2 regions of the Anaerobacillus alkaliphilus genome follow, and region 1 is predicted to be linked to the other one. Evidence: predicted binding sites of a transcription regulator. Region 1 holds the regulator's gene; the other holds the start of a gene.
The links. The regulator Rex, encoded in region 1, represses fermentation and respiration genes when NADH is low (regulators of the CRP and FNR family bind a similar motif). The targets are predictions, from matches to a motif close to TTGTGAAATATTTCACAA.

Region 1 (16,083 bases):
TGATGCGGTAGGAGAGGCTTATGATAAAGTAGCGAGAACGTTAAAACTCCCTTATCCAGGTGGACCTCATATTGATCGGCTAGCAGCAATTGGAACGCCTTCAATTGATCTTCCAAGAGCTTGGTTAGAGCCGGAGTCATATGATTTTTCTTTCAGTGGATTAAAATCAGCAGTTATTAACACCTTACATAATGCAAATCAAAAAGGCGTTGAAATTTCAAATGAAGATTTAGCTGCAAGCTTCCAGGAAAGCGTCATTGAGGTCCTTGTGGAAAAGTCGAAACGAGCGGCTAAAGAATATAATGTGAAACAGTTCCTAGTCGCTGGTGGAGTCGCCGCAAATAAAGGATTAAGAGAAAAGCTAACAGCTGAATTTGATAAATCGGCGATAGAGATAATTATCCCACCACTAAAGTTATGCACAGATAATGCTGCTATGATAGGTGCTGCGGCTTTCATAAAGCTAGAAAAGAAGCATTTTTCAGACTATCGATTAAATGGTAATCCAGGGTTAGATTTAGAAAAACAATAAAAGTTGTCGAAGGCTGTTCTTTAAAATTAAGGGCAGCTTTTTTATTGTCGAATTTGTCTTTATAAACAGTTTTTCAACAAAATGAGGATAAGTGTGAAGAACGTAAAGTTACCAAGGGTTTTATAAAAAAGGAAAAAGGGGAACGTAGGTACTTATTAACAACTCAATTGTGGATAATGTGGATAAGTGCTGCAAAGGGTGTCGAAATAAGGATATATAGTGTGAATAATTACTTTGGGGATAAAACTGTGGATATTGTTAATAACTTTTCATTAAGCTTGAAAATAAAGGTTTAAGTTGTGGGTAATGTTGTTGATAATGTGGATATGTCAGAAAATTTATGAATATTTCTATTCCGAGGGTGTTTATGAACATTAAAAGAAACTTGCTGTTGCTATTTATAATGTACCTGTTTATTTTATGTGGAAAACCTGTTTTTGCTGAAGAGTACTCGAAAAACCTTACAATCATTTTAGTACCAGATTTCTCTTTTCAAGAAGTTACATGGTTAATAGAGAATGGGCATGAAGATGAGTTGTGGAAAACTGGTGGAATGTCAGCAGTCAATATCCGCCCTGATGGTCCATACTCTTATTTAAATAATATTGTTAGTATTGCATCAGGCTCTCGAGGGCTAGGTGTTGAAGGCTGGAATGCGTTTGTGAAAGGTGAATTGGATAGTGGAGTATTAGTTGAAGAACTTTATCAACAATGGACGGGTAGAACTGTTGATGAAGGAAAAGTATTTCATCCCTTATTTCACAAACTTGTTGATAAAAATAAAGATACGACATATCGCACAAAAGTAGGCATACTTGGGCAAACACTAAAAGAGCATGGTGTAAACAGCTATGTTATTGGTAATAGCGACATTGGCCAAGAAAAAGTAAGATATGGACCTACGCTTATAATGGATCGAGAAGGATTTGCTCATGGTTATTTACTGGAAGGAACGAAACCGAGTAAAGGTTCTCCAGGTGGAGTGGTGATGGATGTAGATAATATCTTCACAGTTTTATCCACACCTAAAGCAGAACCGTCTCTTACTGTCATTGAATGGGGAGACTTGTATCGATTGTATAAGCAAAAAAGTAATATGGAGGCAGATTACTTTGAGAAACAATATGAAACAGCATTGTTAAACTTAGAGAAATTCCTGACGCTCCTAGTTGAGAATGGTTATACACAAAATATTATGTTGTTATCCCCAATGATGAATAGTGATGCTTACCAAAATAAAGAACGGTTAGCTCCACTATTTTATTGGAGTCATTCATCCACATTTTATTTACAGTCATCTACAACAAGACAACCGTTTGTCGTCAGCAATTTAGATATGGTACCAACTATCCTTCACTTTTTTGAGATAGAGGCTGAAGATAATTTTTTTGGGAAACCAATTCAAAGAGTAGCAACTATCGGGCCAACATTAGAAGAAGGTTTAACTAAGATTGATCTAATGTTTACAATTTTTAAAACTCGAAATGTAATCTTATCAAGCTATATTACCTTACTTGTTCTTTTATTAATTATTACTAGTGTTATTATTATGTTTAAAATACAGATTGCTTTTTGGAAAGAGATTGCAAAAATTTTGCTTATCGCCGGGATAAGTTCACCATTATGGTTACTTATCACCCCATATAGTTTGTATTACATTCAACCAAACGTCTATCTGATACTGCTAATCTTTTGTAGCTATATTACAGGTTTCCTCGTTGTAAGGTTTGTTCCTAAACCTATATTTTTCATGAGCATAGCTCTATTTTCAGCCATAACAATAGACTTGCTCATGGGAAACTTCTTTATGCAAAGATCCTATTTAGGGTATGATCCAATCATAGGCGCTAGATATTATGGGATCGGTAATGAATTTGCAGGTGTCTATTTAATTGCAGGACTTCTTCTATTAGAAAGGCCACTTTTTAGAAGATGGTTATTAGTAATCGTGTTAAGCATAAGCCAACTCTTTTTATTAAGTTCAACAAATCTAGGAGCTAACGCAGGTGCAACCATTTCTGCTGGAATTATGTTTGGTTATTACGGGTATCGCAACTATTTTCCCAATATGAATTGGCGAAAGCTTATGATGATTTTTTTATGCCTCCTAGCTGTGACTATTTTGTTTCTGTTACTTACGCAAATGAACGGGAAGGAATCGCATATTGGCTATGCATTTACAAGAATGTTCCAAGGTGACTTTCAATACATCGTTGATACGATTAAAAGGAAGCTCGAAATGAATTGGAAAATTTTTCGATTCAGTAATTGGACGCAACTGTTTGTGACAACATATCTTTTGATTGCATTATATTTATGGCGGAAAAAAGGGATTGTCAGTAGTGGGGTAAAGAGGCTTCTTATTCAAACAGGAGTTGTTGCTTCGGTTACTTTATTATTACTAAATGACTCTGGTGTCGTAGCAGCTGCTACATCGATGTTTATCATTGTTTGTACGAGCTATTATTGGGCACTAGATGAATAAAATTGTGTAAGTAGTGCATCGAAGCACTACTTACACAATTCAAAATTCACACTTATTCCTCTAGTTCACTCCACTCTTCCATGAGAGAATCTAGTTCTTGTTTTTGTTGTTCAATTTCATTGTTAAGTTGAGCTACTTGATTGTGATCTTGGTAGACCTCTGGGTCACAAAGAGCTTCTTCCTTTTCAGCAATTGATAGTTCAATTTTTTCAATGGTCTGTTCAATTTCCTCTAGACGCCTCTGACGTTGACGTTCTTTTCGTTTTGCTTCTTTGTCTTGAAGGAATGTTTGTTTATTTGGTTGTTCTTCTTGATGCTGAACCTTTACCTCTTGTTTTTCTTTTAATTCCTTGCGTTCAAGGTTCTCTTGTTTCTTCAATAGGTAGTAATCATAATCTCCAATGTAGTCGATTAGACCTTCGTAAGTCATTTCCACGACTCGTGTCGCCATCCGGTTTACAAAATAACGGTCATGGGATACAAACAGGATTGTGCCAGGATAATCTAGCAATGCACTTTCAAGAATTTCTTTGCTGTCTAGATCAAGATGGTTTGTTGGCTCGTCCAAAATTAAAAAATTAGCTTTTTGCATCATTAATTTTGCTAGTGCCACGCGAGCTTTTTCTCCGCCACTTAAATCAGAAACGCTTTTGAGCACATCGTCACCACTAAATAGGAAGTTACCTAAGATCGTTCGAATTTCTTTTTCGGGTGTAAGAGGATAATCATCCCAAAGTTCATATAATACCTGTTTATTAGAATTCAGCTTTGCTTGTTCCTGGTCATAGTAACCAATTGTGACATTACTACCGTACTTTATTGTTCCTGCTACAGGACTTAATTGCTCGGTAATGATTTTTAATAGAGTAGATTTTCCGATACCATTTGGTCCAAGTAATGCAATACTTTCTGATCGATTGACTGCCAAGGTAAGCTTTTCAAATAAAGGCTTACTATTTGGGTAGCCTCCGGAAAGTTGATCAATTCTTAATACATCATTACCAGTTTGCTTTTTAATCTCAAATGAAAAGCGAGCAGACTTTTCATCTCCTTGAGGGCGATCTAATACATCCATTCGTTCTAGTTGTTTCCGACGACTTTGTGCTCGTTTCGTGGTAGATGCTCGGGCAATATTCTTTTCAACAAATGTTCTCAGCTTATCAATTTCATCTTGTTGCTTTTCGTACTGCTTCATTTCAATTTCATAGCGCTTTGCTTTTTCATCCAAGTAATGGCTGTAGTTACCAACAAATTTCGTTGCTTTTGTTCTGGATATTTCATAGACAACATTGGCAACCTTGTCAAGGAAGTAACGGTCATGGGAAACAATTAAAATAGCGCCATCATAGTGAAGAAGATATTGTTCTAACCAGGCAAGAGTTTCTAAGTCTAGGTGGTTTGTCGGCTCGTCCAAAATAAGTAGATCAGGGCGGGTTAGTAATAGTTTACCTAATGCTAGGCGAGTTTTTTGGCCACCACTTAATGTTGAAACTTCGGTGCTATAGTCTTTATCAGAAAAGTGTAAACCCGATAGTATACCGCGAATATCAGCTTCATATTTATAACCGCCTCTTTCTTTAAAGCTCTCAGAAAGTAGATCATAATCTTTTAAAAGTTTTTCATATACTTTTTCGTCGCTAATACATTCAGGATCTGACATTTTGGCTTCCAAGTTTCGCAACTCTTTTTCCATTTGGATGAGAGGAGCAAATACGGTTAACATCTCGTCCCAGATAGAACGACTCGATTCTAAACCAGTATCTTGAGCTAAATAGCCTATCGTTACATCTTTAGGAATAATAATGTCACCAGAATTGTAAGATAGTTTTCCGGCAATAATTTTTAAAAGAGTAGATTTACCAGCACCGTTTCTACCAACGATCGCAACACGATCTTGTGAATGAACTTCTAATTTTATATTCGATAATATTGGTTCCACACCAAATGTTTTTGTTAATTGGACACACTGTAAAAGTATCATAAATTCATCATCCTAACATAAGTAGCAATCTAACGTTTATTCCATTATAATATACCGTTAGTGTACCGTAATTAATTATGGACAAGCAAATAATACTTTCAGCAATACCAATTGAATTTAAAATTAGATATTTCATTTGTGTTACAAAAAATGAAACGATTACAAATTTGACAAAATGGTGTACAATATACTTGTGACGGTTTGAAAGGGGACATTTAGTATGTCAGAATTTACTCATTTTAATGAACAAGGTCGCGCAAAAATGGTAGATATCTCAGAAAAAAATGAGACAATACGAACAGCATTAGCTAAGACTAGTGTCGAAGTAGGGAAAGAAATATACGAGAAAATTCGTCAAGGCTCCATAGGAAAAGGCGATGTACTAGCTGTTGCACAAGTGGCAGGCGTTATGGCAGCCAAGAAAACAGCAGATTGGATACCGATGTGTCATCCACTAGCATTAACAGGTGTTGATGTAACGTTTGATTGGCATACAAATGAAGATAACTATAAACTTAACATTTACGTAAAAGTAAAAACTAAAGGAAGTACCGGAGTAGAGATGGAAGCACTAACGGCAGCCTCTGCGGTAGCCCTGACAGTTTATGATATGTGTAAAGCTGTAGATAAAGGGATGGTTATTGGACCTACATACTTAATGGAAAAAACAGGCGGAAAAAGTGGAGATTTTAAAAGAGAAACAGAAATAGAATAATAAACTAAAAAAAATTTGTACCAACTAAAGGGAGAAACCAGGGGATTGTCGGTAGCATATGTGAATTGATAAACAAGAATAAGGTGTGGCTATAGAAAACAGGGGGTATAATTACTACCCTAGATTTTGTTTGCCCTTTATCCAGTTAAAAGGTACAGGTTGGAGGCAGAAAATGAATATCGATCAAACGAAAATTCCTCAAGCGACTGCAAAACGATTACCTTTGTATTATCGATTTTTAGAAAATTTACAAGCATCTGGGAAACAACGAGTATCGTCTTCGGAATTAAGTGAAGCGGTAAAAGTCGATTCTGCAACAATTCGACGTGACTTTTCTTATTTTGGAGCTTTAGGTAAGAAAGGTTATGGATATAACGTTAATTATCTACTAACTTTTTTTAGAAAAACATTAGACCAAGACGAGGTTACAAATGTAACCTTAATAGGTGTCGGGAATTTAGGGACAGCATTTTTGCATTATAACTTTTCAAAAAATAATAGTACAAAAATAGATATGGCCTTTGATGTTGATGTTAACAAAGTAGGAACAGAGATTGGTAACGTTCCAATATATCATTTAGATGATTTGGAAAAGATCCTGGATCCAAACGTTTCAGTTGCAATTCTAACCGTACCTTCTTCTGTAGCACAAAAAGTTGCAGATCGCTTGGTAGCTTGCGGTATTAAAGGTATCTTAAACTTTACTCCTGCACGTTTATCGGTTCCAAAAAACGTACGAGTTCATCACATCGATTTATCGGTAGAACTTCAATCGTTAATTTACTTCTTGAAGCATTATCCAATTTAAAGTTGAAAGGTTATCACTAAAGTGGTAGCCTTTTTTGTTTCTGGTTAGTCTTGTTAATCTAAGTGGGAAACCATGTTAAGGTAACGCAAGGTATTCTATCGTTCCCAAACCGAGCGGAGAGTGAAAGAAAAGGTAACGCAAGGTGTTCTATCGTGCCCGAACCGAGTGGAGAGTGAAAGAAAAGGTAACGCAAGAGGTGCTAACGTGCCCGAACCGAGTGGGGAGTCAAAGAAAAGGTAACGCAAGAGGTGCTAACGTGCCCAAACGGAGTGGGGAGTGAAAGAAAAGGTAACGCAAGAGGTGCTAACGTGCCCAAACGGAGTGGGGAGTGAAGGAAAAGGTAACGCAAGAGGTGCTATCGTGCCCAAACCGAGCGGAGAGTGAAAGAAAAGGTAACGCAAGAAGCGCTAACGTGCCCAAACGAAGTGGAGAGTCAAAGAAAAGGTAACGCAAGAGGTACTATCGTGCCCAAACGAAGTGGAGAGTCAAAGAAAAGGTAACGCAAGAGGCTCGATCGTGCCCGAACCGAGCGGAGAGTGAAAGAAAAGGTAATGCAAGAAGCGCTAACGTGCCCAAACCGAGCGGAGGGTGAGAGAAAAGGAACCGTAAGAAGTGCTAACGTGCCCAAACTGAGTGGGGAGTCAAAGAAAAGGAAACGCAAGAGGTGCTAACGTGCCCGAACTGAGCGGAGAGTGAGAGAAAAGGAAACGCAAGAGGTGCTAACGTGCCCAAACGGAGTGGGGAGTGAAAGAAAAGGAAACGCAAGAGGTGCTAACGTGCCCAAACGGAGTGGGGAGTGAAGGAAAAGGAAACGCAAGAGGTGCTATCGTGCCCAAACCGAGCGGAGAGTGAAAGAAAAGGAAACGCAAGAAGCGCTAACGTGCCCAAACGAAGTGGAGAGTGAAAGAAAAGGAAACGCAAGAAGCGCTAACGTGCCCAAACGAAGTGGAGAGTGAAAGAAAAGGTAACGTAAGAGGCGCTAACGTGCCCAAACGAAGTGGAGAGTGAAAGAAAAGGTAACGTAAGAGGCGCTAACGTGCCCAAACCGATTGGAGAGTGAAAGAAAAGGTAACGTAAGAGGCGCTATCGTGCCCAAACCGAGCGGGGAGTGAAAGAAAAGGAAACGCAAGAGGTGCTATCGTGCCCAAACGGAGTGGGGAGTGAAAGAAAAGGAAACGCAAGAAGTGCTATCGTGCCCAAACCGAGCAGAGAGTGAAAGAAAAGGTAACGCAAGAAGTGCTATCGTGCCCAAACCGAGCAGAGAGTGAAAGAAAAGGTAACGCAAGAAGCCCTAACGTGCCCGAACCGAGCGGAGAGTGAAGGAAAAGGTTACAGTAGGAGTCTCTACACCATTTTCAATTACCATCTGCAAGAAAATTGGAAGTGTTTTTCATTCTATTCACTAATTGAACGTGATATAGTAGTAATAGAAATTATTTCGGGAAACGAGGTATTTTTTATGAGCAAATTACTCCCTGAAAAGTGGCTAGTTGTCATAGCGGTTTTGTTAGGGACTTTTACTATTATTTTAAACAACAGTATGTTAAACCCAGCGATTCCCTATTTAATGGATGTCTTTGATGCTGATGCTGTTTCTACTGGCTGGGTAATTACTGTTTTTATGGTAACGATGGGAATTACCGTGCCGCTAACTGGTTATTTAGGCGATAAATATGGAAAGAAAAAGCTTTATCTTGCTGGCTTAGTCATTTTTATGATCGGTTCGATTTTAGGATCTTTTTCATGGGATTTAAGCTCGCTTATCTTTTTCCGTGGTATTCAAGGGATTGCAGGAGGAATTATGATGCCTTTATCAATGGCACTTATATTCGAAGTGTTCCCAAGAAATGAGCGAGGTCTTGCAACTGGAATTTGGGGAATTGCTGCAATGATGGCTCCAACGATTGGTCCTACGGTCGGAGGACTTATTATTGAAGCAGGAAGTTGGCAGTGGCTCTTCCTATTCAATGTACCAATTGGCATACTAGGAATTATCATCGGTGCCATGTATCTTAAGAACACAAATAAAGTTAGTGGAATTTCGTTTGATAAGTGGGGGTTTCTAACGGTCACAATTGGTGTGGGAGCGATATTGTATGGTTTAGGGAGAGTATCGGCGTTAGAACATCTAGTTCAACCTCTTAATCTGGTTTTATTTACTCTAGGTATGATCTCCTTACTACTGTTTGTGAAAATTGAAAATCGACATGATCAACCTTTGTTAGATTTATCAATTTTTGAAAATAAGGCATTCACATATAGTGTTTGGATAGGCATTTCTACTTCATTAGGGTTATTTGGAGCAATTTTCCTAATTCCATTATTGATCCAGCATGTGTATGGGTTAGGCCCCGTGATAACTGGGCTGGTTTTTCTACCTTCAGCTCTTTTCACCGGGATTTTTATGACCATTGGTGGAAGGTTACTAGATCGCCATGGTCCGTTATTCGTTGTAACTAGCGGTCTTGTCATTATGGCAGTCTTTACATTAGCTCTAGGATTTACGACCATGGAAACATCGCTCATAACGATCTTTGTTTTAATGGCGCTACGAGGTATTGGGCAAGGTTTCTCAACGATGCCAGCAACGACGGCTGGAATGAATTCCATTCCGGATAGGTTTATTTCTCGGGGATCAGCAATGAACAATGTTTTGCGACAGATGAGTTCTGCCTTAGGAATTGTCTTTATCTCCATTTATTATGAGGTTCGTAGAGTTCAGGTGTTTGCTACTGTAGATACGATGCAGGAAGCTAGTTTACAAGCAATACGAGAAGGGTTTTTTCTTTTAGGCATGATAGCCTTATTGACCATACCTTTGGGTTGGATGTTAGGAAAAGCTAGCAAAAATGAAGAAAGTAAAAAAACAATGACTGCGTAATGTGAGTAAAAAAAGCTTCACTAATGAAGCAATTCAGTATAGAAAATTTATTAAACTGTGTTATGATTAATACAAAGAATATGTATTACAGCTACGGGAGCCTAGAGGACTAGGCTGAGAAGAGGACTATTCCGTCACAGACCGTGTAACCTGATCTGGATCATGCCAGCGGAGGGAAGACTGTCTTGTTAATTGTTATCTTTACATGTCTTTAAGGCCGCATCTGTATGGTGGGGCTTTTTTGTTTTGTTTTCCCTGTTGTACACCGCACATTCCAGACAGAACTGTTGATATGTAAAATTAGGAGGAGAAGAAACAATGGCAAAAGATTTATTAACTATCGGTGGAGTAGAACTTAATAGTCGTTTATTAATCGGTACTGGAAAATTTAATGATGACGCCCTAATCCCAGACGTAATTAACTCTTCACAATCTCAAGTAATTACAGTCGCTATGCGTCGTGTTGATTTTAATACGAACCAAGAAAATATCATGAAATATATCCCAAAAGAGATGATTTTACTACCTAATACATCTGGAGCAAGAACAGCTGAGGAAGCAGTCCGTATTGCAAGACTGGCACGCGCAGCAGGTATGGGAAATTGGATAAAAATTGAGGTTATTTCTGACCAAAAGTACTTACTACCAGATAACTATGAAACAATTAAAGCAACTGAAATTCTAGCTAGTGAGGGCTTTATAGTCCTTCCTTACATGAGCCCAGATTTAATGGTAGCTAAAAAACTTGAAGAAGTTGGCGCTGCAGCTGTAATGCCACTTGGAGCACCAATCGGTACAAACCGTGGCTTAAAAACGAAAGAACTAATCCAAATTTTAATTGAAGAATGTGAAAAACCAGTAATCGTTGATGCAGGTATTGGTAAACCATCACAAGCGTGTGAAGCAATGGAGATGGGAGCAGATGCTGTCTTAGTCAATACCGCAATTGCTACAGCTGGAGATCCAGTGGTTATGGGGCAAGCGTTTAAATCAGCGGTAGAAGCAGGACGCCAAGCATATCTATCAGGAGTTGGTGGAGTTGCCAAACACGCGAGAGCATCATCACCATTGACAGGATTTTTACAGATCTAATTATGAATTAGGAATTTTGAATTATGAATGTTGTTTGCAGAACTACGAAGCATTACAAGCATCAATTCACAATTCAGAATTCAAAATTGACAATTAAAGAAGGGGGTTTTCCCATGAGTTTTTACTACGAATATGAAAAGTTAAAGGAACTACCTTTTGACGATATATTTCAAGGTATTACAGAAACAGATGTTAAGCGAGTCCTACAAAAACAAAGAATGAATACAGAAGACTTATTAGTTTTGCTCTCTCCAGCAGCGGAAAATCTACTTGAGGAAATGGCCCAAAAAGCGCATGAGCTAACAGTCCAACATTTTGGAAGAACAATTTTACTATTCAACCCTATTTATATTGCTGACCACTGTGTCAACGTTTGTACGTATTGTAGTTTTAGTGTTACAAACCAATTTGAACGTAAGAAGCTATCACTTGAACAAATTGAAATTGAAGCAAAGGCACTAGCGGATCAAGGGTTAAAACATATATTAGTGTTAACAGGTGAGTCAAAAACACATACACCAGTTTCGTATATAGCTGAAGCTGTAAAGGTATTGAAAAAATACTTTTCATCAGTGGCAATTGAAATTAATCCGTTAGATACTGAGGAATACAAACTATTAGCCGATGCAGGTGTTGATGGGCTAACTGTCTACCAAGAAGTATATAATGAAGAAATTTATAAATCAGTTCATGTAAAGGGACCAAAGCGTGATTATCGCTACCGCATGGATACTCCTGAACGTGGCTGTGAAGCTGGAATTCGTCAAATTAATGTTGGGGCATTATTAGGGTTAGACGAGTGGCGTAGAGAAGCGTATTTTGCAGCTATGCATGCTCACTACCTTCAATCAAAGTATTTAGACGCCGAAATTAGTTTATCGTTACCGAGAATTCGCCCACATTTAGGTGATTATCAGCCGAAATCAATCGTTGAAGATCGTCATCTCGTTCAAGCAATTACGGCGTTCCGTTTATTTTTACCGCGCTCAGGGATTACACTATCAACAAGAGAACCAGAATACTTACGTGATAATCTTATCTACTTAGGTGTAACAAAAATGTCAGCTGGCGCAAAAACTGAAGTAGGCGGATACTCTCAGTGTGAGACAGGTACAGCACAATTTCAGATTTCAGATGAACGTTCCCTTGTAGAAATTCAAAAAATGATTAGGGAAAAAGGATATCAACCAGTGTTGAAGGATTGGGAGCTGTTAGTTTAAAAAGCAAAAAGCTTGAGGGAAAAATCCTCAAGCTTTACTTTTTCTCTACTTTTGGTTTAAAAGTGAAATATCTTACTGCAACTAGAAGGTCATAAGCGGCAATGGCCATTAACACAATCGTGAACAAATCCCATTCACCGGTACGACCACGTTGTTGAATTGCAAAATAAACGAAGCTTATAGCCATAAAGAGATACACAATACCCCAAAATAATGGTGATTTCATCTAGAATAGTCCTCCAATAAACCCTTGCATTTCGTCTAACTTTCTTTGTAACTCCATTAAACGTTCACCAAAAACAACCTGAACGAGCATAACGAAGCTATTTAGAGCAACGTGTGCCATTATAGGCACGATAATTCGTTTTGTTTTTACATATAAAAAGGCAAAAACGATGCCCATAAACGTATAAACGAGAAGGTGCTCAAAGTCCATATGAACAGCAGCGAAAATAACAGAACTTATAATGGCAGCAATCCAGAAGTTAAAACGTTTGTATAGACTACCGAAGATAATCATCCTAAAAATAATTTCTTCTAAGATTGGTCCAATCACAGCAACTACTAAGATAAGGGCTGGTGTTGCCTTGGCTAACTCAACAATCATTTCTGTATTTTCCGAGCCAGGTTCAATCCCGAACACCGACATTTCAATAAGAACCGCTATGTATTGTGCCATAAACGCCATAAAGATACCGGCGATTGACCAAACGATGGCGTCACTCTTCGAACTACGTTCTGTACTCAAATGTCGGTTACTCATATCTTGTCTTAATAACAGTAAAATAATGATAAATCCTACAGAAAAACTAAATAACGTCCATACCCCAGGAATTTGTTCTCTCTCAAAGCCCAGTATCATTAATATTGGTACTCCAATAAAAGCTGATATCTGCATTAAAATGTAAGTTAGAAGCACTAACCAATATCTTTTTGTCAAAACAAAAACTCCTTTAAACTGAAGAATTTAGAAAGTTAAATACATGAACTACATTCTACATAGTACATTGTAGCATAGAAATCTATTCACTATGGTTTTGAACCCCTTACAAATATTAAATTCGCTCTGTATAAATATACTACAATAAGTCAAAAGTAATGAAGGATAATTTTTCTAGTACTATAACTATAATAGTATAAACAAAACTAGTTTATTTTCTAAATGGATGAGTAAACTTGTACGAAAAATGTAGGTTTTTCGTGGTACTTTTAGTCGAAATTCTTTTTGATAATAAACCCAAGTTTTTCTAAAAAAAATACTAAAAATACTTGCAAAATAGAATTGAAATGATTATTATAAGAATTGTGTTAGCACTCAAAGCAAATGAGTGCTAATAATAAAAATCATTTCGATGAGGGAGGTTGTTTTCCTTGTTAAGACCATTAGGTGATCGCATTGTGATCGAACAAGTAGAAACTGAAGAAAAAACTGCTAGCGGGATTGTACTTCCTGATACAGCGAAAGAAAAGCCACAAGAGGGTCGTGTTGTTGCTGTAGGTTCAGGACGTGTTCTTGAGAGCGGCGAGCGAGTTGCGTTAGAAGTAAAAGAAGGAGATAAAGTAATCTTCTCTAAGTACGCAGGCACTGAAGTTAAGCTTGATGGTAAAGAATACTTAATCCTTCGTGAAAACGACGTATTAGCGATCTTAGGCTAATCAAACGATTATTTTTTAAAAAACATAATAGCTATTCAAGATTAGTTTTTAAACATAGGTAGGGTGAGTTCCTACTACATAGAAAACTAGGAGGTAGAGTAGAAAATGGCAAAAGAAATTAAATTTAGCGAAGACGCACGTCGCTCGATGCTACGTGGTGTAGACGCTTTAGCGAATGCTGTAAAAGTTACATTAGGACCTAAGGGGCGTAATGTTGTATTAGAAAAGAAATATGGTTCACCACTTATTACAAATGATGGTGTAACAATTGCAAAAGAAATCGAATTAGAAGATGCTTTTGAAAACATGGGAGCAAAATTAGTTGCTGAAGTTGCAAGCAAAACGAATGATATTGCTGGTGACGGTACAACTACTGCGACTGTATTAGCGCAAGCAATGATCCGTGAAGGATTAAAGAACGTAACTAGTGGAGCAAACCCAATGGTTCTTCGTAAAGGTATCGAGAAAGCTACGGCTCGTGCAGTACAAGAGCTTCAAGCAATCTCTAAACCAATCGAGAGCAAAGCTTCAATTGCACAAGTTGCTGCAATTTCTGCTGCTGACGAAGAAGTAGGACAATTAATTGCTGAAGCAATGGAGCGCGTTGGTAACGACGGCGTTATCACTATTGAAGAGTCAAAAGGTTTTACAACTGAATTAGAAGTTGTAGAAGGTATGCAATTCGATCGTGGATATGCTTCTCCATACATGGTAACTGATTCAGATAAAATGGAAGCAGTTCTTGACAACCCATACGTTCTTATCACAGATAAGAAAATTGCTAGCATTCAAGAAATCTTACCAGTACTTGAGCAAGTTGTTCAACAAGGTAAGCCAATCCTATTAATTGCTGAAGATGTTGAAGGTGAAGCATTAGCAACTCTAGTTGTTAACAAACTTCGCGGAACATTCACAGCTGTTGCTGTTAAGGCTCCTGGCTTCGGTGACCGTCGTAAAGCTATGCTTGAAGACATCGCTACATTAACTGGTGGTGAAGTAATCACTGAAGATTTAGGTCTTGACCTTAAATCTACAAATATTACACAATTAGGTCGCGCTTCTAAAATTGTTGTTACGAAAGAACATACAACAATCGTTGAAGGTGCTGGTGCGTCTGATAAGATCGCAGCTCGCGTTAACCAAATTCGTGCTCAATTAGAAGAAACAACTTCTGAGTTTGATAAAGAAAAACTTCAAGAGCGTCTTGCTAAATTAGCTGGTGGAGTAGCAGTAGTTAAAGTCGGTGCTGCAACTGAAACTGAGTTAAAAGAGAAGAAGCTTCGCATTGAAGATGCTCTTAACTCAACTCGTGCAGCTGTTGAAGAAGGTATCGTAGCTGGTGGTGGTACAGCACTAGTTAATGTTATCGCAGCAGTAAGAAGCATCGAAGCTGAAGGCGACGAGCAAACAGGTGTAAACCTAGTATTACGTGCTCTTGAAGAGCCAGTTCGTCAAATCGCTCACAACGCTGGTCTTGAAGGTTCAGTAATCGTTGAGCGCTTAAAGAACGAAGAAGCAGGTATTGGTTTCAACGCAGCTACTGGTCAATGGGTAAACATGATCGAAGCTGGTATCGTTGACCCAACTAAAGTAACTCGTTCTGCACTTCAAAACGCAGCATCTGTTTCAGCTATGTTCTTAACAACTGAAGCAGTAATCGCTGATAAGCCAGAAGAAAACGCTGGCGGCGGAATGCCTGACATGGCTGGCATGGGCGGTATGGGCGGCATGATGTAATCTGCCCCTTAAACCCTTGGTATACAAGGATCCGTTGGTAAAGTGCTAACATTTTGCTAACAAAAAATAGGAAGCTTCTCATAAGTTCATTGAACTTTTGAGAGGCTTCTTTTTTCATTTCTTGGGTAACATGTAGATAGACATTTTTCGTTATTTGGTCATCCATATGGCCAAGTCGGTCCATGATTTGTTCGAGTGAGACACTTTTCTGAACCCCAAATGGTTTCTAAGGATAATGAGAACACTAAGAGAATATTCCTCATAAAAATCACCTCCTGTAAAAACATAATAAACACTGTTCATTGGCAATCTAGAAGACATTCTTCACTCAAGAGGCTTGTTCTTCTACATCCGTCAATGTACAGAGTCCTTCCTTTTTCTTGTTAAAAGTCCCGATTTTTACCTCTTTTTAAAAATCTCATGTAAATCGACTTTCCGTCCTTAGGTAAGAAGTGGTACATGAAATGATTGATTTGGGCTTAACTTTACTATTTGGTCATAAACTCTTACAGCAACATGGTCTCCTTTGTTAAGAGTAAGGGTGATTTGGTCCACGTGAATTTTTATATGTATAACCTGTTCAATGTATTTTATATTGAACTCGTATCCTGACCAATTTACAGGAAGCGACGGAGCAAGAGAAATGCCTTCTTCTTTTAGACGCAAACCAGCAAATCCAAATACGATTGCCATCCAGGTTCCTCCCATATTTGCCATATGAAGTCCGTCTTTCGTATTACCATGTGTATTGTCTAGGTCAAGACGAGCTGTTTCAATAAAATACCTATAGGCTTTATCTGCGTAACCAATCTTTGCTGCCATAATACTAAATACTGCGTAAGAAAGGGATGAGTCATGCGTTGTAACCTTCTCATAATAATCGTACGATCTTTGAATCGTGTCAAAATGTTGCTCATCCTCTAACAAGAAATGAGCAAGGACAGTATCAGCTTGTTTACAAACTTGATAACGATAA
Region 2 (16,083 bases), on a different contig from region 1:
TCCACTGTCTACAAGTCTTTGATCCTGCTTATAAATTCCAAGTATAAATATAACTAAGGCATACACTGATAAAGCTAAGGCTAGATAGATTGATATATTTCCGATCAAATGCATGATGCGCCACCTTCTTTGGGTTCAGTTTCAGTTAGATGTTTTATCATCAAGTAATTCCTTGTGGAATTCAGGATCATAGTTATTCGGATCTTCCCCTTCATACTTCGAAGGACATTTTGTTTTTACACGTTCTGCTTGAAAAGGCTCTCCAGGAACGATATAACCTTCTAAAATAGTAATAACACCTTCGGAGAAGTTATCTGGTCTTACTCCATGATGATAGACAGAAAGAATGTTGCCATCATTATCAACGATGTCAAAACGTAGTTCAATTTCATCAGCACGCCAATCAATTGAACTCTCCACTAAAAATCCTTCTGTTGTTACATAACGTCCTTCATACTTTTCAGCATTTGCCAACACCTGATGGATTGGAAGCTCCGTTCCACTAGCTCCTGGAGTGGCCGCTATTAATAGAATTAAGATAGATAATATAACCGTACTTCCCCCTAATATCACTTTCGTATTCTTTTTCATCTAGCTTCCCCCTTCTACCCTAACCTAGTTTTGCACGCTTTTCTTTATATGTGTTCTCATCTATTTGACCATCCGCTAACAATTTTCGAATTTTTTTCAATTCTTCTTCTTTGTTTACAATTTTCTTAGGAGCTTGTATCTTTTCTTTAGCGTTGTCGTTCGGTTGTTTGTTTTTACGAACGATCATAAATACAAAACCACCTACAAAAACTATAGCTAAGCTAAGTAAGATAATGTTCTCTGCATTGAAAAAGCCACTATCCTGTTTTAATTCTGGTTGTTTAAAGCTTGCATGCGTTTCATCATTAGGAGCACTAAAATCATTCAACGCGTCCATCGTGGTTACAATATCTTCTTTTGTATAAGATACATGTAAGTCATATACTTCACCTACGGTAATCTCGGTATATTCATACATAAAGAACTCTAAACCAAACGTCATTGAACCTAAGTCAGCTTCTTTATCGATCTGAAAGTTCCGAGCTTTATAAGGAGCGTAAACTGCAATATTCAAGTTATTGATCGGTGTTTCGGCAACATATTCAAAGGCAAAGCTTCTGTCAACAACACCCTCAATTGGAGCACTGAAATACTCTAATACAAAGTAATAATTCTCATTTGGACCAATCTCATTTTGGGGAGTCCAAGATATATAACCTTCTTGAACATTGACCGTATAGTTTTCTTCAATTGGTGCTGAGTCTTCCGGACCCTGAAATTGTGCAATAAAACTTGGTTGAAAATTCGGGAGGTGTGTCGGAACACTTACTTTAATTTCTCCGGAATAAGGTGTTTCGGAATGATTGGTAAAGGTTCCGTGATACCCAACTAAAAGCGAGGGAATGTTATAATCCCAGTTCTCTGGATTAATAAATTCTGGCATAATTTTAATATTTAACTCTGTTAAGACTATTGCTTCTTTGTCTGACAAGGCTTCATTGGCTGGTAGTATTGTTAGCTGTAATAAGAGGATCGTTACTAACAATACAAAGCCCCTAACTATCTTTTTCATATATGTTTCTCCCCTTTAAAATCTATCTCTTTTGTTTTCTTTCCTACTTAAACTTTAATATCTTCAGGGGTTGATAACTGTGAGAAAAATCACAGTTCAGCGTGACATAAGTGTGAATGATTTATGTGATAATGTGGAATTCACTACACATTGTTTTAGATTTGGAAATTTATTTACAGCGAAAAACCCTATTGCAGACAGTCTTTTTATAGAGTTGTTTGAAAATTCGTTTCACTAAGGTGTTTTTTAATCACACATTTAACCACAAATACGCCGTACAAAATATGTACGGCGTCTTCACATTTTTATTTTTGAGCTGGGAACCAGTCATTTATAGCATGGGTATGCTTCAGGAATGTATCCGTCTCATTCACAATGTTTTCCATGGTTATTTTAATTTGTCTTTTCAAATCATTAATATCTTCTCCCAATTTTACTAGTTCCTCAGTTGCGACTACAATTGCTGCTTGAGATTCTATAGAAGAAATCCTAAATGCATCTATGGAAGCATCTGGGTTATGAAAACCATATGAGTTTTCGGCTGCGATAATATCCCAGAACCATTGAGCTTTACGAATATGCTCTTGAGCTTCTTTAATTCTATCTTTCGAAACTCCTGCGATTATCATTCGATTAATATAATAGTGAGCTATTGTATTTAATTCTTGTGCCTCCAATAAGGCTTCTTTGTGTCGTTCTTGAATATCTTCAACACGGTCTTTTAGATATGTTGCAGATTTATCACCATGGCAACTACGACATGATTCTTCTATTGTCTTTAGAGGTGATCCCCAGCGGTGCGACGATATTTTCTTTTTACCATCAACTCTTTGGAATGGCATATGGCAATCTGAACAAGTAACACCTGCATTACCATGAGTACCATAACTAGATAATTCAAATTCTGGATGCTGCGCTTTTAAAGAAGGCGTACCGGAAATTTTATGGATCCAATCATAGTTAAAGTCTTCCTCTTTAGCAATTGTTTCATAGTATTCGTACATATCTTCTACTCTTAGTCCTTTATCCCAAGGAAATGTAACCTCTTTCGTTTCAGTCTTAAAGTAGTATTCAACATGACATTGGCCACATACGTAGGATCGCATTTCATTATGAGTGGCTTGTGTTAAGTCTACTCCTTTTCTCTCCATTGCCCTTGTAAAAGATGGTCGGGTTATTCTCAAATCCATGGTAACAGGATCGTGGCAGTCTGAGCAGCCGATTGATAAGTGACCCCACTCACCTAGTTCCTCACTTTCACCACCTTGCCCAAGCTCTTTCACCCTGGGAATAATCTCATTTTGAAAGTTAGCAGCCCAATAACCCTCACCAAATTCAGCTTCGCTTAATAAAAGGGGTACAACAGTTGCTTTACATGTTAAACATGAACCAGTAGTTTTTTCATTAACACGTTTAATATTAATTTGGTCCTCTAAGGCATACGTGTGACCTCTTGTTAAGTTGTACTCAATCGAAAATCCATATCCGCTCCATAAAGCTGGTTGATATGGCTCCAGTGACGGGTCACTTTTTGAAATGACATCTTTTTCATTCTCCATATTTTTCATATAACTTTCCCAATGTAAAGGAAATTTATCTTTGAAGGCAGTGTTTGAAAACTCATTAGGGTCAAGTCCTGTATCCATTGCTTGGCTTTCTTCTGCCCTAGAACTATTGCAGGCTACTAGTACCAACATTAGTAGCAAAAACAAAACTGTTAGTATGATATTTTTTGTATTTTTACTCCCCATATTTCCCCATCCCCTCTGTTAAGATTATTTGTTAAAGTGAAAGTTGCCAGGCTCAAACCACTCTTTTGGTCTAAAGTCACCTTTGTTATGAGGAACTTGGCGGTGACAACTAATACAACCATCTTTCATATCATGTGAGACATTTTCTAGTCCTGGTTCGTGACAGCTAATACAGTTTTTCTCGATCACTTCTCTGGACTTTTCAGTAGCATGAATAACATCAGGAAGTGAGCTCGCACCAAGCGTTGTCTTATAGCCATGACTTACGGCATTAATCCCCTTAAACGTATATTTTGCTAGCTTACTATCTGTAGGTGCATGACAATCATTACAGTTAAGGGCTGCGTGGTTAGAGTTTTCAAAATGTGTAATAGTCTGCTCATAGACATGACAACTTGCACAGAATTCTGGCGTATCGGTAGCATTTATTGCTCCTTCAGTAACTGCCAAAAATACAATTCCTATAAATACTCCGATTAATGTGAAAAGAAATACTTTACTTTTCATTTTCTTCAATAACTCTTTCATAATCTCCCTCCTTTTTTATTGAAACTAAACTTATTTTGAAACTTGTCTCAATAACTATATAAGTCTAGTCATTACTAGCTACCAAACATAATTTGTTGATACTAAAACAAGTTAAAACATTATTCACATTTTTACACAAAATTATTTATTTCGTACTCTAAGGGTACTTTCTTACATTAAATGTAACTGTGACATAAGTCACCAGAGTAAGTGAACAAAGTGTGAACTTTATCACACTAGTTTTGCATTAACTCGTAATAATTTCTTAAACTCATTTCAACTCATTATTTAAGACGTCACTATTTATGGACTTTCTTTGGCATGGCATCAATAATCGTTCTTACAAGAATTTCAAACTTTACAAACCGTGGTAACATTCACGAAAAATTGTGGACATTATGTGAAACTAGTAACAGACTAAAATAAAAAACTCTCTCCAAAGGGCTTACCTTTGAAAAGAGTTTTTCATTTTAGTCACCACGGTGGTTCGGGAACCACTCGTTAATTGCTTGTTTATGTTTTTCGTGATTAACTGTTTCATTTATAACATTTTGTTTAGTAATTTCAATTTGTTGCTTTAACTCTTCAATATTTTCTCCAGCCTTCATTAACTCAATTGTCGCTAGTTCAATTGCTCTTGAAGAAGCAGTAATAGATCTTCTGAATGAGTCCATTGCTCCTTGTGGATTATGGAAGCCTTTTGAGTTTTCAGCTGCAATGATATCCCAGAACCATTGTCCTTCACGAAGTAAATACTGTGCTTCTTTAATCTTCGCCGGGTCAAGCTCGCGAGTCATCATTCTATTTACATAGTAAGTTGCCTGAACACTAATTTCTTGTGCTTCTAATAGAGCAGATTTATGAGTTGTTTGAATATCCTTTACTCTGTCTTTTAAATAAGCTTGTGACTTATCAGCGTGACAAGTACGACAAGATTCTTCTACTGTTTTTAAAGGAGAGCCCCAACGGTGAGAAGAGATTTTTTTCTTGCCGTCAACTCTTTGGTAAGGCATATGGCAATCTGAACACGATACAGTTTGGTGAGGCCCATAACTCCATAATTCATATTCAGGATGTTGTGCTTTTAAGATTGGTTGGTTTGTTAAACGAGAGACATACTCTCCTTGGAATTGTCCTTCTACTTCCCAGATCTCTTCATAATGATCCCACATATTATCCATTCTAACACCTTGTGTCCAAGGGAATGTAGTGTGACGATCATTTGCTGGATCAAAATAGTATTCTACGTGACATTGTGCACAAACTAATGAACGCATATCATGTTGAGTAATTGTATCTAATGTGAACCCTAATTGTTTTTTCATAACTTCTGGGTCCATATTTTCTAAAGAAAGTGTCAACTGTGGCATTGAGATACGTAAATCCATAGTTACAGGATCATGACATGTAGAACATCCAACAGACGCGTGACCGTAGTTGCCAAGTTCGCCACCTTTATCTGCTTCTGTCATTTTATCAATCCAAGGCATTGCTTCTTCATGATAGTTTAATTTAAACGCATTGTCATATCCGAACTCTTCAATCATTTGCGGGAATAATGTTGTTTTACAAGACATACAAGCTGAAATTGCATTTGGGTTCATAGTAATACGTCTTACTTCCATTTGATCTTCAAAAGCATACGTATGACCACGAGTTAGATTATACTCCACTGCGAAACCAAAGCCGTTCCAAAGGATTGGTAAGTATGGCTCAATTGATGGATCATTTTTCGGTTTAACCTCTTTTTCATCAACCATGTTCTTCATAAAACTTTCCCAATGTAGTGGGAATTTATCTTTAAATGCGTAACTGTTCCATTCCTTAGGATCAAGTCCAGTATTCATTGGCTCTTTCTCTTTTGCCTGTGAACTAGCACAACCTACTAATGCAAGCATTAACAATAATGACATTAACACTAAGAGTATTGGCTTTTTATTTATGCTCCCCATTTTTTTCATTCCTTTCATTATTTTCTACCTGCTGGCATAAAGTAAAAATCTTTTGGTTCATACCATTCGGCCGGTCTAAAATCACCCTTAGAGTGCGGCACTTGGCGATGACAGTCAACACAACTGTCTTTTACATCATGTTGTACATTTTGTAAGCTAGGTTCATGGCAACTAATACAGTTCTTATTAATAATCTCTTTTGAGTTTTCAGTTGCATGAAGAACATCTGGAATTTTACTTGCTCCAAGAGTATTCATATACATATGACCCATACCTGCTTTTGCCTTTTCAACGAATTTAATTGCGGCATTATCATGTGGTAGGTGGCAATCGTTACAAGTTAATGCTGCATGGTTTGAATTAGCAAATGTTTCATACACAGTACCCATGACGTGACAGCTAGAGCAAAATTCACCAGTGTCAGTTGCCTTTAAAGTCCCTGCCGTTCCTGCAAATAAAACAATCCCTGCAAACACACCGATAAGCGTAAATAACAAGATCTTCTTATCGAGCCTTTTAAGCTTTTCCCCCATCGGTATCTCTCCTTTCTTATTTACATGGTTTTATTGATTAAGCAATGAACAGTACTTGCTTAAAGTTAAAAATAATTCTGTGTTCCTTGTGTGCAATAACTTACGAGAGTGACTTATCTCACTTCCTGTCTCTATCATACTTTTTTACACTTTCCCACAATGTGATATATATCACTTTTCCTGTTACAGAAGTGTGAACTATTACCGTGAGGTAAATACAAAAAAGCAAGTAAAACCTTATTAAAACAAGGTTTTACCTGCTTTTTCATTTAAGCAACCCGTGAACTAATTGTGAAAAGCACAGTAATGTTTAGTGCCTTTATGTCAAAATATTTCTATGTAGTGTGTGAAAATGTGTAATTTATTTTGTAAAAAAAGAGAGTAACCACATTGTGATTACCCTCAATACATTTATTTTTCAGTTACACGCGGATCTAATGCATCACGTAACCCATCCCCAACAAAGTTAAATGATAATACGGTAAATAGTATCATTAAACCTGGGAAAGTTGGATACCACCATGCAGTTCTAAAGATTGTAACACTTTGAGAATACGTAAGCATGTTACCCCATGTTGATGTAGGTGGTTGAACACCTAACCCTAGGAAACTTAGAGCAGACTCTGCTAAGATAAATCCACCAACAGCAAGCGTCGCAGCAACAATAACTGGTCCCATCGCACTTGGTAAGATTTGACCAAAGATAATTCTTGTATTTGACATACCAATTGTACGAGCAGCTAGTACGAACTCACGTTTCTTCAACGTTAGGAACTCACCACGTACTAAACGAGCCGTTCCTGTCCAACTCAGTAGTGCAAACACAATAATTAATTTATCTAGACTAGGCTCTAATACTGCTACTAATGTAATCAGTAAGAAGATATTAGGGAAAGAAATAATAATATCAACTAAACGCATTAAGAATGCATCAACTAATCCACCAAAGTAACCAGCAACTGCCCCAACTGTAGTACCAATTGTTACAGCACCAATCATCGCTACGAAACCAACGAATAATGATACTCGACCACCGAATAAAAGACGGCTAAAGATATCTCTTCCCAAGTGGTCTGTCCCTAATAAGAACTCAGCACTTGGTGCTGCTAAACGATTTCTTAGGTTTTGAAAATCAGGGTCATGTGGTGCAATCCAAGGCGCAAGTAATGCACTAATTACGATAATAGCGAGCATTACTAAACCAACAACTGCTAATTTATTTTGTAAAAACTTCGCAATGATAATAGATAATAATGAGCGTCTTTCTCCTAACGATTGTACATCGCTAAATTTTGCTTTGTTATTCGGAAGATTTACTTCTGGTTTTGCCAACGTTCGCCACCTCCTAATATTCGATTCTTGGATCTAGAACAGCGTATAAAATATCAGCAATAAGGTTACCTAAAACTGTCAGAATAGCACCAAACATTGTGATTGCCATAATAACAGGATAGTCTCTTTCAAATGTCGCATCAATAAAAAGTTTACCAATACCAGGCCAGCTAAATAATGACTCAACAATTACAGACCCACCGATAAATGTTGGTAACATTAAACCGAAGATCGTAATGATTGGAATAAGTCCATTTCTTAATCCATGCTTGTAAATAACTTTACTTTCACGGAAGCCTTTTGCTCTTGCTGTACGAATATAATCTTGGTTAATAACCTCTAACATACTTGAACGAGTATAGCGTGTTAATCCAGCCATATCTGCTGTTGCTAATACGATCGCAGGTAAGATTAAATGGTGAAGTCTATCTAGCAAACTAAATTCTGCACCTAGAGTAGAAACTCCTCCAACTGGTGTCCAGCCTAACTGAACAGAGAACAACATAATTAGCATTAACCCCAACCAGAAGTTAGGCGTAGCTAGTCCTAAAAACGACGTAATTGTCACACCATAGTCTAACTTTGAATACTGTTTGGTAGCTGAAAGTACCCCAAATGGTATCGCAATAATTACTGCTAATATAGTTGAGAATAACATTAATATAAGTGTGTTTGGTAATCGATCTAAAATCATGTCTTTAACAGGTTGTTTCTTTGTAAAAGAAGTACCAAAATCTCCTTTTACAACGTTCCCCATCCAATTAAGATATTGGATGTGTGGAGGGTCATTTAGGCCTAATTTCTCCATTTGTCTTTCACGATCTTCCACTGAAATATCTGGGTCTAAATTCATAACCGCAGGTTTTCCAGGTGCCGCATACATAATTGCAAAGGAGATAATTGATATCCCAAAAAGAATCGGAATCATCATAATTAATCGGCGAATAATATAAGTCGTCATCTTTAAACTCCTTTACTAATGAGTATTTTTATATAAGAAGAGGGGAATTACTTCCCCTACTACTTATACTTTTTTGCGATTGTTAATAGCAGTATTGAATACCTACTATTGATTTAACCACCATTCGTTAACTTTGTACATGTCAATACGTGGGTGATGTGTAAATCCTTGTACTTGTTTTGATAAAGCGACGAATTGTTGTGGATAGAACAGGTACGTGTATGGTTGCTCTTCAGCTAAGATTTCCCAAGCTTCAGCAAGTAATGCTGCACGTTCTGTTTGGTCAATAATTTTTGTATTTAAGTCAGCAATTTCGTCAACTCTGTCGTTTCTGTAGGCACTTCTGTTTAAACCATTTTCAATCTCTTTAGAATGCCAGATTGCACTTGGATCTGGATCAAGAGCTAAGCCCCAAGCCATAACAACTGCATCAAAATCAAAGTTTGGTGCGTTAATCTTATCTAAAAATGCACCCCACTCCATTTGTTCTGCTTTTACTTCAATTCCAACTTGTGCAAGGTATTGTTGAGCGATAATTCCGATGTCACGGCGTACAACGTTACCACTGTTTGAAAGGATTGTGAAAGAAAATCTTTCGCCATCTTTTTGAAGGATGCCATCTGATCCTGGCTCCCAACCAGCTTCAGCTAATAGTTGCTTAGCTTTCTCCGGATCATAATCAAACTTAGCTACATTATCATTGTATGCCCAGCTTAATGGAGATACTGGTGCGTGTGCTACTGTAGCATTACCTTCCATGATTGTTTCAGCAATTTCTTGACGGTCAATTGCATGCGTTAATGCTTGTCTTACTTTTTTATCTTCAAATAAAGGACGAGCTAAATTCCAACCAATATAGTCATATCGTAAAGCTAATGTTGAGTGAAGGTTTACATGGTCATAGTATTCAACTGTTGCAAGCTCAGTTGTAGGAACGATCATGTGATGGATATCTCCAGTTTCAAGTAATAATACTAGCGCATTTGAATCACTTGCGAAACGGAACGTTACATTATCAAGGTACGGACGACCTTCAAAGTACTCTTCGTTTGCTTCTAATACAAGGTTTTGACCAGTAGTCCAGCTAACAAATTTAAAAGGACCTGCACCAATTGGCTTGTCAATATTAAACTCACGATATTCCTCTAAATCAGCAACTGGAACATGCTCTAATAAATGTTTTGGTAAGATACCGTAACCAGTTAATGTGCCAAAACGAGCATCAGCTTCATTTAAAGTAAATTTAACTGTATACGTATCAATAGCTTCTACTTTTTCTAAAGCAGTGAAGCTACCAGCACGTGGTCCAGTATAGTCTTCATGTTTAAAAATGCTGTACGTAAATGCTACGTCTTCAGCAGTAACCTCAACACCATCATGGAATAAAACACCTTCGTGCATGTGGAATGTCCACTCTAATCCATCTTCAGAGATTTCAGCTAGATCTTTAGCAACTACAGGTATAACTTCTAAGTTTTCATTCGTACCTGTTAAACCAACAAAAACTAAGTCAGTGATATCTCCACTTGCAGTATCTGTTGAGTATAATTCGTTAAAAATTACTGGCTCACCTGATGTACCAAGTATTAGGTTTCCACCAAATTGTGGCTCACCTGTTGGTTGATCAGCAGTGTTTTCATTTGTTTCTGTTTGTGGTGCAGCATTATTCCCACCACATGCTACTAAGAATAGTGAAACCATTAATAGTAGGCTTAACATTGTAAAATATGACTTATTTTTAAGCAATTGTGTTACCTCCTAGAATTTTTCTACATTTATATCATTAGTTGTATAAATGACATGCTACAAAATGTCCAGGCTCAAGTTCTTTCAGAACCGGAACAGCTTCTTTACAGTGATCCATCGCTTGCGGGCAACGTGTATGGAATACACACCCCTTAGGTGGATTTGAAGGACTCGGAACATCACCTTTTAAGATAATTCTTTCACGCTTCACTTCACTTGGATGTGACTTCGGAATCGCAGATAAAAGTGCTTGTGTATAAGGATGAAGCGGATTGCTGTATAATGTTTTCTTATCAGTTACTTCCATCATTCTTCCTAAATACATAACACCGATACGATCTGAGATATGCTTAACTACAGCAAGGTCATGGGCAATAAATAGGTATGTTAACCCAAATTCTTTTTGTAAATCATCCATAATGTTTAGAACTTGTGACTGAATTGATACGTCTAATGCAGATACTGGCTCATCTCCAATAATTAATTTTGGATTAAGCGTAAGTGCACGAGCAATACCAATTCTTTGACGCTGTCCACCTGAGAACTCATGTGGGTAGCGATCTCTTAATGTTGGATTTAAACCAACTCGATCTAAAAGATGCTCAACTCTCTCTTTACGTTCAGCCTTTGAATAAAGATTGTGAACACGGAAAGGCTCTTCAAGAATAGTCCCAACTGTTTTTCTAGGGTTTAGTGAAGAATACGGATCTTGGAATACCATTTGTATATCTTTACGATATGGCTTTAATTCCTTTTCTTTTAGCTTAGATAAATCTTGGCCTTCGAAAAGTATCTCTCCCTCTGTAGGTTCATACAAACGAATAATTGTTCTACCCGTTGTTGATTTACCACAGCCAGACTCACCTACTAATCCGAAAGTTTCACCTTTTTTAATAAAGAAACTTACATCGTCGACAGCTTTTACATTTCCAACAGTTTTTTGAAGAATTCCCGCTTTAATTGGAAAATATTTTTTCAATCCATTTACTTCAAGTAAAATATCACTCTTGTCTGTATGATTTTTTAAGGTAGACATTATTTATTACCTCCTTCCTCATGCAAGAAACAACGAGACTTACGCCCTGGCTCAATTTCTTTCAAATCTGGTTGTTGCTCTATACAGATATCCATAACATGCGGACAACGTGTTGCGAAACGACATCCTTTTGGAAAATTGTCTGGAGAAGGAACATTTCCTCCGATTGAAGATAAACGTTCTTGCTCTTCATCAATTTTAGGAACTGAACTTAACAGGCCTTTTGTATATGGATGTAGTGGATTGTCAAACATCTCAACAATTCCTGACTCTTCGACTACTTGTCCTGCGTACATTACAATTACACGATCAGCTAATTCAGCTACTACCCCTAAGTCATGCGTAATTAGAATAATTGAAGAATTAAACTTCTCTGAAAGCTCTTTCATTAATTCTAAGATTTGTGCCTGAACAGTTACATCTAATGCTGTTGTTGGTTCATCAGCAATTAGTAATTTCGGATCACAACTCATCGCCATCGCAATCATGACACGTTGTCTCATCCCACCAGATAAACGATGTGGATAATCATCAAGGATTTCTTCAGCACGAGCAAAACCAACGATCTTTAACAATTCAACGGCTTTTAGTCTAGCTTCTTTTTTACTTAACTTTTTATGGTAAATAAGAACTTCTGTAATCTGTTCCCCAATTGTTAATACTGGGTTTAGTGAAGACATTGGCTCTTGGAAGATCATTGCTATTTCATTACCGCGGACTTTGAACATTTCATTTTCACTTAATGAAAGTAAATTCGTTCCGTCAAAATTGATTTCACCAGCTACTGTTTTTCCACCTGGTTTTGGCACAAGACCCATAATAGAAAGAGATGTGATACTCTTACCTGAACCTGATTCACCAACGATAGCTAATGTCTCACCTTTTTTCACTTCGAAGTCTACACCATCTACAACAGGTAAAACTTTATTCTTAGCGAAAAAATGGGTCTTTAAATTTTTTACTTCTAATAAAGTAGACATCTTATGCTTCACCACCTTATAAAATTTACAAACTGCTAATCTATTAAATTATAAATTAATCATTATATCAAGAAACTCTGAATACAAATTTTATAAACTGTCGACAAATTGTAAAACTATAAAGAGTAACGTTTAAAATGTTATATTAATGTAACAAATTTGTCAATGTTAATTTATTTCTATTTTTTTACTTCGGTGAATTTTGTAAATTGTCAGTGATTATCTTTCTATTCAAAAAGTAATCACTCTACAAGATGTTATATAAAGATAATTTAGATCAGCGCGAATAATTAAAATATTTTCCTAATTTAAATTATTTAAACATATTAAAACGTTTTTCTAATATAATATTAACACGATATACTCTCTAACTCTAGTGATTGGACAGAATTTAATCTTGTAATGTTTACCACACATCTTAAAAACCTTATACATCAACACTTTAATTAAACTTGTCATATGTTTTCAGAAATAATTGGTTACGATGTGCGAAAGTGAAATATATTATATTAATAAAACAAATATTTATAAGTCCTTAATTGACAAATATATAAACAAGAAAAAAGCTTACTGAATTCATTCAGTAAGCTTTTTTCTATTATTTATTTTTCAGTAACACGCGGATCTAACGCATCACGTAACCCATCACCAACAAAGTTGAATGATAATACTGTAAGTAAAATCATTACACCAGGGAACGTTGGGTACCACCATGCAGTTCTAAAAATAGTAACACTTTGGGAATACGTAAGCATGTTACCCCAAGTTGAAGTAGGAGGCTGAACTCCTAAACCTAAGAAACTTAGAGCAGACTCTGCTAGGATAAAACTACCAACTGCAAGTGTTGCTGCTACGATAACAGGACCAAACGCACTCGGTAAGATCTGTCCAAAGATAATTCTTGTGTTCGACATGCCAATTGTTCTAGCGGCCAGTACAAACTCACGTTTCTTTAAAGTTAAGAACTCTCCACGTACTAAACGTGCTGTTCCAGTCCAACTAAGTAATGCAAAGACAATAATTAGTTTATCGATACTTGGTTCAAGAACTGCGACTAGCGTAATTAATAAGAAGATATTAGGGAAAGAGATGATAATATCAACTAAACGCATTAAGAACGCATCAACTAATCCACCAAAGTACCCAGCAACTGCCCCAACTGTTGTTCCAATTGTCACAGCTCCAACCATCGAAACAAATCCTACGAACAATGATACTCTACCACCAAATAATAGACGGCTAAAAATATCTCTCCCTAAGTGATCTGTTCCTAATAAGAACTCTGCACTCGGTTGTGCCAATCGATTTCTCAAATTCTGAAAATCAGGATCATGTGGTGCAATCCACGGTGCTAATAATGCACTTCCAACGATAATAGCTAGCATTATTAATCCAAAAACAGCTAGTTTATTTTGTAAGAATTTCGAAATAATAATAGATAGAAGTGAGCGTCTTTCACCAAACGTTTGTTCAATACGCTTCTTCTCATTTAGTGGTTGTAATTCTGGTTTAGCCATAATAGCGCACCTCCTAGTACTCGATCCTTGGATCTAGAACTGCATAAAGAATATCTGCAATTAAGTTCCCAAGGACTGTCAGTACAGCACCAAACATTGTGATCGCCATAATAACAGGATAGTCCCTTTCAAATGTTGCATCAATAAATAACTTTCCAATTCCAGGCCAACTAAATAACGATTCAACGATAACAGAACCACCAATAAAACCAGGAAGCATTAAACCAAATATTGTAATAATAGGGATTAGTCCATTACGCAAGCCATGCTTATAAATTACCGTACGTTCACGAAACCCTTTTGCTCTCGCAGTACGAATATAATCTTGATTGATAACCTCTAACATACTCGAACGTGTATATCGCGTTAAACCAGCCATATCAGCAGTTGCAAGTACTATTGCAGGTAAAATCAAGTGATGAAGACGATCTAGTATACTAAAGTCTGCCCCTAATGTGGATACACCACCAACTGGCGTCCAACCAAGTTGAACCGAGAATAACATAATTAACATTAGTCCTATCCAAAAGTTAGGACTCGCTAATCCTAAAAATGATGTAATCGTTACACCGTAATCTAGTTTTGAATATTGCTTTGTAGCTGAAAGTACACCAAAAGGAATTGAAATAATAACTGCTAGAATAGTAGAAAAGATCATTAAGATTAACGTGTTTGGTAGTCTGTCTAAAATCATGTCTTTAACAGGTTGTTTCTTTGTAAAAGAAGTTCCAAAATCTCCTTTTACAACATTCCCCATCCAATTAAGATATTGCACATGTGGTGGATCATTTAGACCTAACTTCTCCATTTGTCTTTCACGGTCTTCCACAGAGATGTCCGGATCCAAGTTCATTACAGCTGGTTTCCCTGGTGCCGCATACATAATGGCAAAGGAGATCACTGAGATCCCAAAAAGAATAGGAATCATCATTACTAGTCGGCGAATTAAGTACGTCGTCATTTTTTCTACTCCCTTACGAATTATTTAAAAGAAAAACTTGGCTTGTCGCCAAGTTTAAAAGCGAGCGCCTTCGTTTTTCTTATACTTTATAAAATCCATAACCAAACACTAAGGTTATAGCCTTTAAAAAGTATAAGGAATGAGGGGACAAACGTCCCCTCTTATCCTTAACTCTTTGACAATTAGTTGTTGTCAATCCACCATTCGTTAACACGGTAGAATGTTACACGAGGATGGTGAGTAAATCCTTGAATTTTGTTGTTCATTGCAAGATGTTGTTGTGGATAGTATAGGTACGTGTATGGTTGCTCTTCAGCTAGGATTTCCCATACTTTCGCAAGTTCCTTAGCACGCTCAGTTTGATCAAGGATCTTTCTGTTTGCATCAGAAATTGCATCTACTTCTGCATTTGAGAAGCTAATGTTGTTTAAACCTTGAGCGATTTCTTTTGAGTGCCAGATTGCAGTTGGATCTGGATCAAGAGCTAAGCCCCAAGCTAATACTACAGCATCGAAATCATAGTTTGGAGGGTTGATTTTGTCTAAGAATGCGCCCCACTCCATTTGTTCTGGTTTCACTTCAATACCAATTTGTCCTAGGTATTGTTGAACGATAATACCGATATCACGACGAGTTGTGTTTCCATCGTTTGAAAGAATTGTAAATGAGAATTTTTGTCCATCTTTTTGAAGAATTCCGTCTGCACCTGGCTCCCAGCCAGCTTCAGCTAATAATTCTTTTGCTTTTTCAGGGTTGAATTCAAATTTAGGAACATTGTCATTGTATGCCCAGCTAAGTGGAGATACAGGAGCATGTGCTACTTGTGCACGTCCTTCTAAAATTGTTTCAGTAATTTCTTCACGATCAATTGCATGTGTTAAAGCTTGACGAACTTTTGTATCTTGGAATAATGGGTTTTGTAAGTTCCACCCAATATAGTCATAACGTAAAGCTAAAGTTGAAGAAAGTTTTACATGGTTAAACGTTTCAATTGTTGCAAGCTCAGAAGCAGGCGCAACGATGTGGTCTACATCACCAGTTTGAAGTAAAAGTACTAATGCGTTAGCATCAGCAGCAAAACGCCAAGTGATTTTGTCAAGGTACGGACGACCTTCAAAATACTCATCAAAAGCTTCTACTACTAAGTTTTGTCCTGGAGTCCAGCTAACAAATTTGAATGGAC

Region 2: the regulator Rex is predicted to act here: its motif matches at 4,102-4,119, upstream of DS745_RS10585 (cytochrome c3 family protein).

The regions. Positions count from the first base shown of each region.
Region 1 is NZ_QOUX01000033.1:10,406-26,488, forward strand. Features, by position in the region: gene tsaD (tRNA (adenosine(37)-N6)-threonylcarbamoyltransferase complex transferase subunit TsaD) at 1-532, shown strand, start outside; gene DS745_RS10275 (hypothetical protein) at 900-3,017, shown strand; gene DS745_RS10280 (ABC-F family ATP-binding cassette domain-containing protein) at 3,070-4,998, opposite strand; gene moaC (cyclic pyranopterin monophosphate synthase MoaC) at 5,219-5,713, shown strand; gene DS745_RS10290 (redox-sensing transcriptional repressor Rex) at 5,886-6,521, shown strand; gene DS745_RS10295 (MDR family MFS transporter) at 7,981-9,402, shown strand; TPP riboswitch at 9,486-9,597, shown strand; gene DS745_RS10300 (thiazole synthase) at 9,721-10,494, shown strand; gene thiH (2-iminoacetate synthase ThiH) at 10,608-11,714, shown strand; gene DS745_RS10310 (YdiK family protein) at 11,749-11,940, opposite strand; gene DS745_RS10315 (CPBP family intramembrane glutamic endopeptidase) at 11,941-12,654, opposite strand; gene groES (co-chaperone GroES) at 13,086-13,370, shown strand; gene groL (chaperonin GroEL) at 13,476-15,107, shown strand; gene DS745_RS10330 (glycoside hydrolase family 65 protein) at 15,549-16,083, opposite strand, start outside.
Region 2 is NZ_QOUX01000034.1:22,123-38,205, reverse strand. Features, by position in the region: gene DS745_RS10605 (heme lyase CcmF/NrfE family subunit) at 1-114, opposite strand, end outside; gene DS745_RS10600 (cytochrome c maturation protein CcmE) at 142-591, opposite strand; gene DS745_RS10595 (hypothetical protein) at 611-1,603, opposite strand; gene DS745_RS10590 (ammonia-forming cytochrome c nitrite reductase subunit c552) at 1,909-3,354, opposite strand; gene DS745_RS10585 (cytochrome c3 family protein) at 3,379-3,882, opposite strand; gene DS745_RS10580 (ammonia-forming cytochrome c nitrite reductase subunit c552) at 4,353-5,852, opposite strand; gene DS745_RS10575 (cytochrome c3 family protein) at 5,852-6,367, opposite strand; gene opp4C (oligopeptide ABC transporter permease) at 6,779-7,699, opposite strand; gene DS745_RS10565 (ABC transporter permease) at 7,713-8,660, opposite strand; gene DS745_RS10560 (peptide-binding protein) at 8,766-10,406, opposite strand; gene DS745_RS10555 (ABC transporter ATP-binding protein) at 10,444-11,442, opposite strand; gene DS745_RS10550 (ABC transporter ATP-binding protein) at 11,442-12,422, opposite strand; gene opp4C (oligopeptide ABC transporter permease) at 13,025-13,939, opposite strand; gene DS745_RS10540 (ABC transporter permease) at 13,953-14,900, opposite strand; gene DS745_RS10535 (peptide-binding protein) at 15,083-16,083, opposite strand, start outside.